2 regions of the Micromonospora sp. WMMD1120 genome follow, and region 1 is predicted to be linked to the other one. Evidence: riboswitches for the same ligand, from Rfam matches in the RefSeq annotation. Region 1 holds a riboswitch; the other holds the start of a gene.
The links. A riboswitch is a leader RNA that binds a small molecule or an ion and turns the genes downstream of it on or off. The one in region 1 is predicted to bind cyclic di-AMP.
Positions count from the first base shown of each region.

Region 2: linked by a shared signal. The riboswitch ahead of O7634_RS02030 (hypothetical protein) and the one ahead of O7634_RS09630 (NlpC/P60 family protein) in region 1 are both predicted to bind cyclic di-AMP.

Region 1 is NZ_JARUBO010000005.1:2,031,550-2,035,998, forward strand. Features, by position in the region: gene O7634_RS09620 (C40 family peptidase) at 1-187, shown strand, start outside; gene O7634_RS09625 (N-acetylmuramoyl-L-alanine amidase) at 246-2,216, opposite strand; cyclic di-AMP (ydaO/yuaA leader) riboswitch at 2,464-2,599, shown strand; gene O7634_RS09630 (NlpC/P60 family protein) at 2,613-3,653, shown strand; gene dcd (dCTP deaminase) at 3,724-4,302, opposite strand; gene O7634_RS09640 (pyridoxamine 5'-phosphate oxidase family protein) at 4,399-4,449, shown strand, end outside.
Region 2 is NZ_JARUBO010000005.1:427,003-431,451, forward strand. Features, by position in the region: gene O7634_RS02020 (AAA family ATPase) at 1-90, shown strand, start outside; gene O7634_RS02025 (cation diffusion facilitator family transporter) at 194-1,111, shown strand; cyclic di-AMP (ydaO/yuaA leader) riboswitch at 1,225-1,356, shown strand; gene O7634_RS02030 (hypothetical protein) at 1,413-2,426, shown strand; gene O7634_RS02035 (hypothetical protein) at 2,556-3,053, shown strand; gene O7634_RS02040 (SRPBCC family protein) at 3,286-3,729, opposite strand; gene O7634_RS02045 (STAS domain-containing protein) at 3,863-4,225, opposite strand.

The sequences.
Region 1 (4,449 bases):
CGAGGGCAAGGCCGTCTCGCGCGCCGACGCCCGCCCCGGTGACCTGGTCTTCTTCTACTCCGGCCTGAGTCACGTCGGGCTGTACCTGGGTAACAACCAGATGGTGCACGCGCCCCGCGCCGGCAAACCGGTGCAGGTGTCCAGCATCAACACCATGCCGGTCGCCGGGTTCCGCAGACCCGGTTGATCCCACAGCACGCGGCACGACGGCCCCCGGTCACCCGACCGGGGGCCGTCGCGTCCGCTCAGCGTGGTGCGCCCACCGGGGACGGCAACAACCGTACGTCGGCGAGGTCGACGTACATGATCCGGTGACCGAACTGGATCTGCGCGTACCGGTTCTCGCCGCGGATCACCGTCCAGTCGCCGGGTGACGAGCCGTCGACGGTGCTGGCCCGGTAGTACTCGCCGCCCAGCACCGCGCCGACGGCGTACCGCTGCCCGGCGGCGAGCGTGTACTGCAACGGCGAGATCGTCTGGTAGGGCACCCCGTCCGGGTACGCCGCCTGCTCGGGGTACGCCCGCCCGTACACCGGGATGGTGGCCTTTCCGGGTTTCGGCGTGGCCACGACGCCGACGGTCCAGCTCGCCGTCGGCGCGGACGCGGGGTTGTGGAACCAGGCCCGCTGCCCGAGGTACCAGATCGCCGTCCAGTCGCCCTGCCGCCCGGCGAGCGCGTACGTCTGCCCGGCGGAGGCGCGGGCCCCGTGATCCGACACCTCCATCGTGTTCGGTGTGCCGTCGGGGCGGAGCGCGACGTCGTTGACCAGCGGCGCGTCCGGCGCGGGTGCGCTCCGCAGCACCACCGCCGAGGACCCGCGCGGCGGGCAGGGCGCACCGGCGGTGACGCAGCCGGTGAACGCCGGCTGGTTGGTGGCGAAGTCCGGGTCGATCCGCACCAGTCCGGTGGCCGGGGTGCCGGTGTCCAGCCGGGGCGCGTGCAGCAGGTCGAAGTAGTGCGTCCAGTCCCAGTACGGCCCCGGGTCCCAGTGCATCCCGCGTACCGTCGACGCGACGGTGCCGGGCACGTTGTCGTGCCCGATGATGTGCTGGCGGTCCAGCGGGATGCCCAACCGCAGCGCGAGGTGCCGGACCAGCTCCGCCGACGTGCGGTACATCGCCTCGGTGTACCAGGTGCCCTGCGCCGCGAAGCCCTCGTGCTCCAGACCGATCGACTTGGCGTTGACGTACCAGTTGCCGGCGTGCCAGCCGACGTCCTTGGTCCGCACGTGCTGGGCGATGTGCCCGTCGACCGAGCGCAGCGAGTAGTGCCAGCTCACGTAGGTCGGGTCCTGGACGAGTTGGAGGGTCGTCGCCCAACTCGCCTCGGTGTCGTGGATGACTATGTACTCGATCTTCTGCCGGGCGGGCCGGTCGGACAGGTCGTGGTTGCCGTAGTCGCCGTCGCCGAATGCCTCGTAGGGCGCCGGTATCCACTCGCAGGAGATGGTGCGTGGGCACTCCAGCCCGTCCGGGCGGGCCAGACGGCGCAGGCCCAGCCGGTCCAACCAGGACCGGTCGGGCCGCACCGCGCGAGCCGCCAGGGTGACCCGCTGGCCGTCGTCGGTCACCCGGGACTCGCCCGCGCCGATGGTGGTGAAGACCTCGTCGGCGAAGGCCGCGGCGGCGTCGGCGCTGTCCGCGCCGGAGTAGCGGGCCACCGCGCCGTACCAGGCGGCCGGGTCGGTGTCCGTGCCGATCGGCCCACCGACCTCCCGTTGGTACGCCCGCAGCAGCGCGGCGCCACCCCTGATGTTGAGGGCCGGATCGGTACGCAGCGCGTCGGGCGAGACGCCGGTCAGCGTGGCGGCGGTGTCCACGGTCTGCAACGCGGCGGTGGACGGCGCGGGGTCGGTCGTCGAGCGGGGCGCGGGGACGCGGGCGGGACGGGAGTCGTCGCCGCGTGGGTCCTCGGTGTCGGTGTCGTGGTGGCCGCGCGGGGGCAGGCTCACCACGTGCCGGGCGTCGGTGAGGTGCATGGGGCCGTAGCCGCCGCTGGTGCTCGGCGTGCCGGCGTTGCTGTCCCAGCGTGATTCCAGGTAGGAGACGCCGAGCAGCACGACGGTCGGCACGCCGTACTCGGCCGACGCGGCGGCGTACTGCTGTTGGCGGTCGGCGGTGGGCGTGGCGGCGGCCGCCGGGCCGGTGGACAGCGGCACCGCGCTGGCGGCGGCGACCACGGCGACGGCGAGCAGCGCGCGGGACCGGGTCGACACTGGTGGATGGTGCATCGAACCCCCTAGATTCTCGGACAGGGTCAGGTCACCATCGCGCCGCGTGGGTCCGTACGTCAATACCTTTCTATTTGGCGAACTGTTCGGGAAAAAACCTTCACGCACCGTTGGTGGCGGCTGCGATTCAGTACGGAGTGTCACGGCCGCGCGGGTTGCGGATCGGTAACGGGCGTCTCTACTCTGGTCATTCGTCGGCTCGACAGCAGCTCCGCCCAGCCCGGGTGGTAACGGACCGACACCGCCGAGTCGTTTCCGAGCGAACCGGGGACCCACCTCCCTCGGGGTGAATCCGCAGCCACTGCGGTAGGGCGCCGACTTCCCGCCCGAACCCGTCAGCTAACCCGGTAGGCGGTCAGGAAGAAGGAGTACGGAACCCCGGTGGCACTCCATGCCCCGCGGCCGTCGTCCCGGTGGTCGGCGCCAGCCGACCCGGCGTCGATCGTGCCGCGCCCACGCTGGTCCCGCTTCACCACAGTTCTCGCCGCGCTGGCCGGCGTCGCCGTCGTCCTGACCGGCAGCGCCACGGCGGCCCACGCCGACCCGTCCGTCGCCGAGATCGAGCGCCAGATCGACGCCGACTGGAACAAGCTCGAACCCATCATCGAACGGCACAACGCCACCCGGATCGACCTGGCCGCGAAGCGTAAGCAGACCGAGGCGCTGGCCGCCCGGATCGCACCGCTGGAGCGTCAGGTCGACGCCGCGATGGATAAGGTCAGCGCCCTGGCCGTACGCGCGTACAAGGGCGAGAACGTCTCGACCGTCAACGCGATGCTGGGCAGCCGGTCACCCAGCGACGTGGTCGTCCAACTCGAGATGCTCGACCGGTTCGCGCACAACCAGCAGAAGGACGTCCGCGAGGTAGCCGACCTGCGTGACCGGTTGGCCGCGCAGAAGGCGCCGCTGGACGAGATGGTGGCCCAGCTCACCCGCACCGAGGCCCAGCTGGCGGCCAAGAAGAAGCAGATCAACGAGGAGATCGACAGACTGCAGAAGCTGCGCCTCAAGGTGTACGGCAACGGTGGCGGCGGCCCCCTGCGTCCGGCGCCCTGCCCGGCCAGCTACCCCGGCGGCGGTGCGGGCGTCGCTGTCAAGTTCGCCTGCGCGCAGATCGGCAAGCCCTACGTGTGGGGCGCCGAGGGCCCGAACTCGTACGACTGCTCCGGTTTGATGCTGGCGGCCTGGGCGAAGGCCGGCGTGTCGCTGCCGCACAACGCCGCCGCGCAGAGCCGCGTCACCAAGAACGTCAGCAGGGGCGACCTGCGCCCCGGTGACCTGGTCTTCTACTACAGCGACATCCACCACGTCGGCATGTACGTCGGCGACGGCTGGGTGGTGCACGCCTCGCAGGCCGGCCAGCCGGTCAAGATGAAGAAGGTCGACGACGGCCCGATCCACAGCTACGGCCGCCCGGGCTGACCCGGGCCGAGCGGAAGGGCCCGTCGCGATCCGTCGCGGCGGGCCCTCGTCGTCGGTGTGTCCCGGCGCGTCAGCGGGTGGGCCAGGTGCGCCAGTGCTGCCAGGCGCGGCTCGGCGTCGGCCCGCGCTGACCCTGGTAGCGCGACCCGTAAACCACCGAGCCGTACGGGTGCTCGGCCGGCGAGGAGAGCCGGAAGATGCAGAGCTGCCCGATCTTCATGCCGGGCCAGAGGGTGATCGGTAAATTCGCCACGTTCGAGAGCTCCAGCGTGACGTGACCGGAGAAGCCCGGGTCGATGAAGCCGGCGGTGGAGTGCGTCAACAGCCCGAGCCGGCCCAGTGAGCTCTTGCCCTCCAGCCGACCGGCGAGCTGGTCACCGAGCGAGATGACCTCCAGCGTCGAGGCGAGCACGAACTCGCCCGGGTGCAGCACGAACGGCTCGCCGTCCGGCACCTCGACCACCGACGTCAGGTCGTCCTGCTGCATGGCGGGGTCGATGTGGGTGTAGAGGTGGTTGTTGAAGACCCGGAACAGCCGGTCGAGCCGGACGTCGATGCTGGACGGCTGGACCAGGGTCGGCTCGAACGGGTCCAGGCCCAGCGTGCCGGCCTTGATCTCGGAGACCAGGTCGCGGTCGGAGAGCAGCATCGGACAACCATAGCGTTCCCCGTAGGTGCCGGATTCGGTGCCGGTGACCAGCGCGTCGAGGTCGCTGCTAGTACATTTGTTCGATAGAATGCCGGCATGGCTTCCTGGTCCGAATTCGCCGCCGACGAGCCCCGCCTCGCCGACGGG
Region 2 (4,449 bases), 1.6 Mb from region 1:
CGGGCGGATCAGGGCGCCGGGGTGCGCACCCTGTACGTGGCGCTCTCCCGGGCCACCCAGCGGCTCACCACCATCGACCCGACCGGCTGACGAACCCGGGCGGCCGCCTGGAGACGCCACCCGAACAGTTGCACACATAGCGATGTGAACATACATTGGACCGGGTCCGGGACGGCGGCGGAAGGTTAGTCACGTGGGCGCAGGTCACGACCACCATCACGGGTCCGTCGCCAATGCCGCACACCGGCACCGGGGACGACTCTGGGGCGCGTTCGGGCTGCTCGCCACCCTGATGGTGATCGAGGCGGTGGTCGCCCTGCGCACCGGCTCGCTCGCCCTGCTCTCCGACGCCGGGCACATGTTCACCGACGTGCTCGGCATCGGGATGGCGCTCGCCGCCATCACCGCGACCCGGCGGGCCACCGGCGACCCCCAGCGCACGTTCGGGCTCTACCGCCTCGAGGTGCTCGCCGCGCTCGCCAACGCCGTGCTGCTCTCCGGCGTCGCCGTGTACGTGGTGATCGAGGCGATCCGTCGCTTCGGCGACCCGCACGAGATCACCGCCGGGCCGGTGCTCGCGGTGGCCGTGCTCGGCCTGCTCGCCAACATCGTCGCCTTCACCCTGCTGCGTGCCGGCGCCCGGGAGAGCATCAACCTCCAGGGCGCCTACCTGGAGGTGCTCGGCGACCTGCTCGGCTCGCTCGGCGTCATCGGCGCGGCGTCGCTCATCGCCGTCACCGACTGGTGGTGGGCCGACCCGCTGGTCGCGGTCGCCATCGGCGCGTTCATCCTGCCCCGCACCTGGCGGTTGGCGCGCGCCGCCATCCGCATCCTCGTGCAGGCCGCCCCGGAACACCTCCAGGTCACCGCCGTGCACGACCGGCTGGCCGCCGTGCCCGGCGTGGTCGAGGTGCACGACCTGCACGTCTGGACGCTCACCTCCGGCATGGAGGTGGCCTCCGCGCACCTGACCACGGCACCCGGCGCGGAGGTCGCCGCGGTGCTCACCGCGGCGCGTACGGCCCTGCACGAAGACTTCCGCATCGAGCACGCGACGCTACAGATCGAGCCCGGCGCGGCCACCGGCGCCTGCGGCTCGATCGAGTGGTGACCGTCGTTCTCCGTGGTGACGCACGCACCGTCCGTCACATCGGCTGCACACGTCCCACCGGCACCGGTAAGCTCGGTCCCGGCCTCCACCAGGCGGCGCCTTCCCGGCGCCGGTGGCGGTCGCCGCCTAATCGCCCGCGAGGGCGAACCGGGGAACCACGTTCCTGGGGTGCATCCGCGTCAGCGGTAGGGATCTTCCGTCCCGAACCCGTCAGCTAACCCGGTCGGCGGCTGACGGAAGGACATGCGTAGTGGCACCAGCACGCCCACCCGCCGCCCGACTGGCGGCGCTGATCGTCGCGATGCTCGCCCTCGGCGTCGCGCTCCCGGCCGGCACCGTCTCGGCCGCTCCCCCGACCGGCCGGCAGGCCGCCGCACCCGACTCCGACGAGGAGGGCGGCACTCCCGCGCTGCGCGCCCAACTGGAGGCCGCCAGCAAGGGCTACCTGGACGCGAAGCGCGCCCTGGACGCCTCCGTACGACGGCAGCAACAGCTCGCCACCAAACTCAAGGAGATCGAGGTCGAGCTGGCCCACCGCGACGAGAAGGTCGGCGAGATCGCCGTCGTGGCGTACCGCAGCGGCCGGCTCGGCGCGGTGTCGGCGCTGCTCAACAGCAACAACCCGGAGGGCTTCATGGACCGGGCCGCCGCGCTGGAGGCGGTGGCCGCCAACGAGGACCGGGTGCTCCAGGACCTGCTCGACACCAGGGACCAGGCCAACCGCACCCGGGTCGCGCTGGACGGCGAGATCAACGAACAGCGCAAGCAGGTGGCGGTGATGGCCAAGCGCAAGGAGCAGGCCGAACGCGCCCTGACCGTGGCCACCACCCCCAGGCCGCAGACCACCGCCGACAGCGGCTCCAACCGGGGCACCTCCTCCGCCAACGCCACCGCCGCGCCGCGTAACTCCGACGGCTCCTGGCCCTCGGAGTCGTGCAGCGTCAACGACCCCACCCCGGCCAACGGGTGCATCACCCCCCGCACGTTGCACGCGCTCAACCAGGCCAAGGCCGCCGGCTTCACCCGGTACGTCTCCTGCCACCGTTCCGGCGGCTCGGGTGAGCACCCGAAGGGGCGGGCCTGCGACTTCGCGGCGCAGAAGAACGGCTTCGGCGGGAACGCCACGGGCGGCGACAAGACGTACGGCAACAACCTGGCGGCGTACTTCATCCGCAACGCGGACCGGCTCGCCGTGCTCTACGTGATCTGGTACAGGCAGATCTGGCTGCCCAGCAGCGGGTGGAAGTCGTACAGCGGGGCGAACGGCACCCCGTCCACCGACCACACCAACCACGTACACCTGTCGGTCTACTGACCGGGGCGCGCTGCCGGGGGGTCCGGCCCGCCGGCAGCGCGGCCCCGGTGTCGGCTACGTCGGCGGGCGTACCCCGGATGACGCCGGCTGTCGGACGACGCGGCCGGCGCCGGCGGCGAGCATCGCGGTATGGCTCGGATCCCACCGCCCGCGCGCAAGGCGCTGCTCACACTGCACCTGGTCACCGCACTCGGCTGGCTCGGCGCCGACCTGGCGCTTCTCACGCTCGGCATCGCCGCGCAGCGTGGTGCCGTCGACCCGGCGGTGGCGTACCCGGCGGCGGCGCTCGTCGGCACCGTGCTGTTCGCGCCGCTGAGCGTCCTGGTCTGGCTGATCGGTGTCGCCAGTTCGTTGCTCACCCCGTGGGGCCTGGTGCGGTACCACTGGGTGCTGGTCAAGCTCGTGGTCACCACTGTGCTGGTCGGGCTGGTGCTGTTCCTGCTCACCCCGAACCTGCGGCACGCCGCAGAGCTGGGGTCCGCCCTCCCGGCACGGGACCGTGCCGACCTGGTGATCGCGCCCGCGGTGTCGACAACCCTGATGATCGTGGTGACGGTGCTGTCCACCTACAAGCCCTGGGGCCGCCGACCCCCGGCCCGCCAAGCCCGAGCAGCAACCCCAAGATAGACAAAGCCCCCGCCCCGCCCGCCCCGCCCCGCCCCGCCCCGGCGATCTTGCACTTACTGTGCCGATATAAGGGGCATGGCACCCATAACGACAACCGGAACTGCAAGATCGGCGAGGTCAGGGGGTGCGGGGAAGGGGCGGGGTTCAGGGGTTCAGGGGTTCAGGGGTTCAGGGGTTCAGGGGTTCAGGGGTTCAGGGGTTCAGGGGTTCAGGGGTTCAGGGGTTCAGGGGTTCAGGGGTTCAGGGCTGCGGCCAGGCGGGCGGCCAGGGCCAGGTGGGCGGCTTGGGCCTGGCGGAACGCGTACCGGAACAGCGGGCTCGGCGCGGTCAGGGTGATCTCCACGTCGATGCGGACCAGCCCGTCCGGCTCGGACCGCAGCCGGGTGTGGTTGCGCACCGTGGTCGCCGGCCACTGCCTGGCCACCATCACGATCTCGTCGTCCTCGACGACCAGCACGTCCGCGTGGTACGTGGTCCGGAAGCGCAGCGGACCCGCCGCCAACCGGTCGTTGATCGTGTAACTGGCCTGCGCGCCCGGCCGGGCCGGCACCTGACGGACCTGGACGATCAGCGGATGCAGCTCGCCGTGCCGGGTCAGGTCGCTGAGCAACGCCGCCGCCTCGGCGAGCGAGCACCGCGCCTGGACGGTGTAGCTGAAGGTATCGCTGCTGGGCACACCGTCTCCCGCCATCGCTGGTCGCCCGATCGTCCCGTACCGATGTCCGACTGGCAACATCGTGACGCGCCCGGGGGCGCGGGGACCCGAAACGGATTGGACGAGCAGCCGCTGACGGGGTGCCCCGGCGCCGTCAGGCGCCGGGCAGCACCTCGGGGGTGGCGACGCCGGCGAAGTAGGGCTCCGGGGCGCCGAAGAGACCGAGCAGGCCGGTCACCCAGAGCTGCCGGTGCACGAACCGGCTCGGCTGGGTGACCACCAGCTTGACGTCGCTGACCTCGGCGGTCTGGAAGCCGGCGACCATGGCGCTGATGCCCACGGAGTCGATGAAGGTGACCAGCCTCATGTTGAGCTCGATGCGCAGCGGTCGGCTCTTGGCCAGCACCTCCGCGATCGCCTCGCGCACCTCGTACGCCGTGTCGACGTCGATCTCGCCTCGCGGCGCGATCTCCACGACTCCACCGGACAGAACAGACTTCACGATCGACAGGCTCACGCGAGCACCTCCACCCGCCCGTCCCCCGGGCGCCTCATCAGTACGCGGGCCGCGACCGAGAGTATTCCTCCGATGGCCTCGGTCGCCACCCCTCGGGATGAGCAATTCGCGGACCCGGACCCACAAAAGCCGACCATATCCGTACTTTTCAGTATCTGATTACTCAAGACTTTTTGTTATCTGGGCACCGCCGATCGGTCGCGACCGGCCGCCGACGTCGTCGA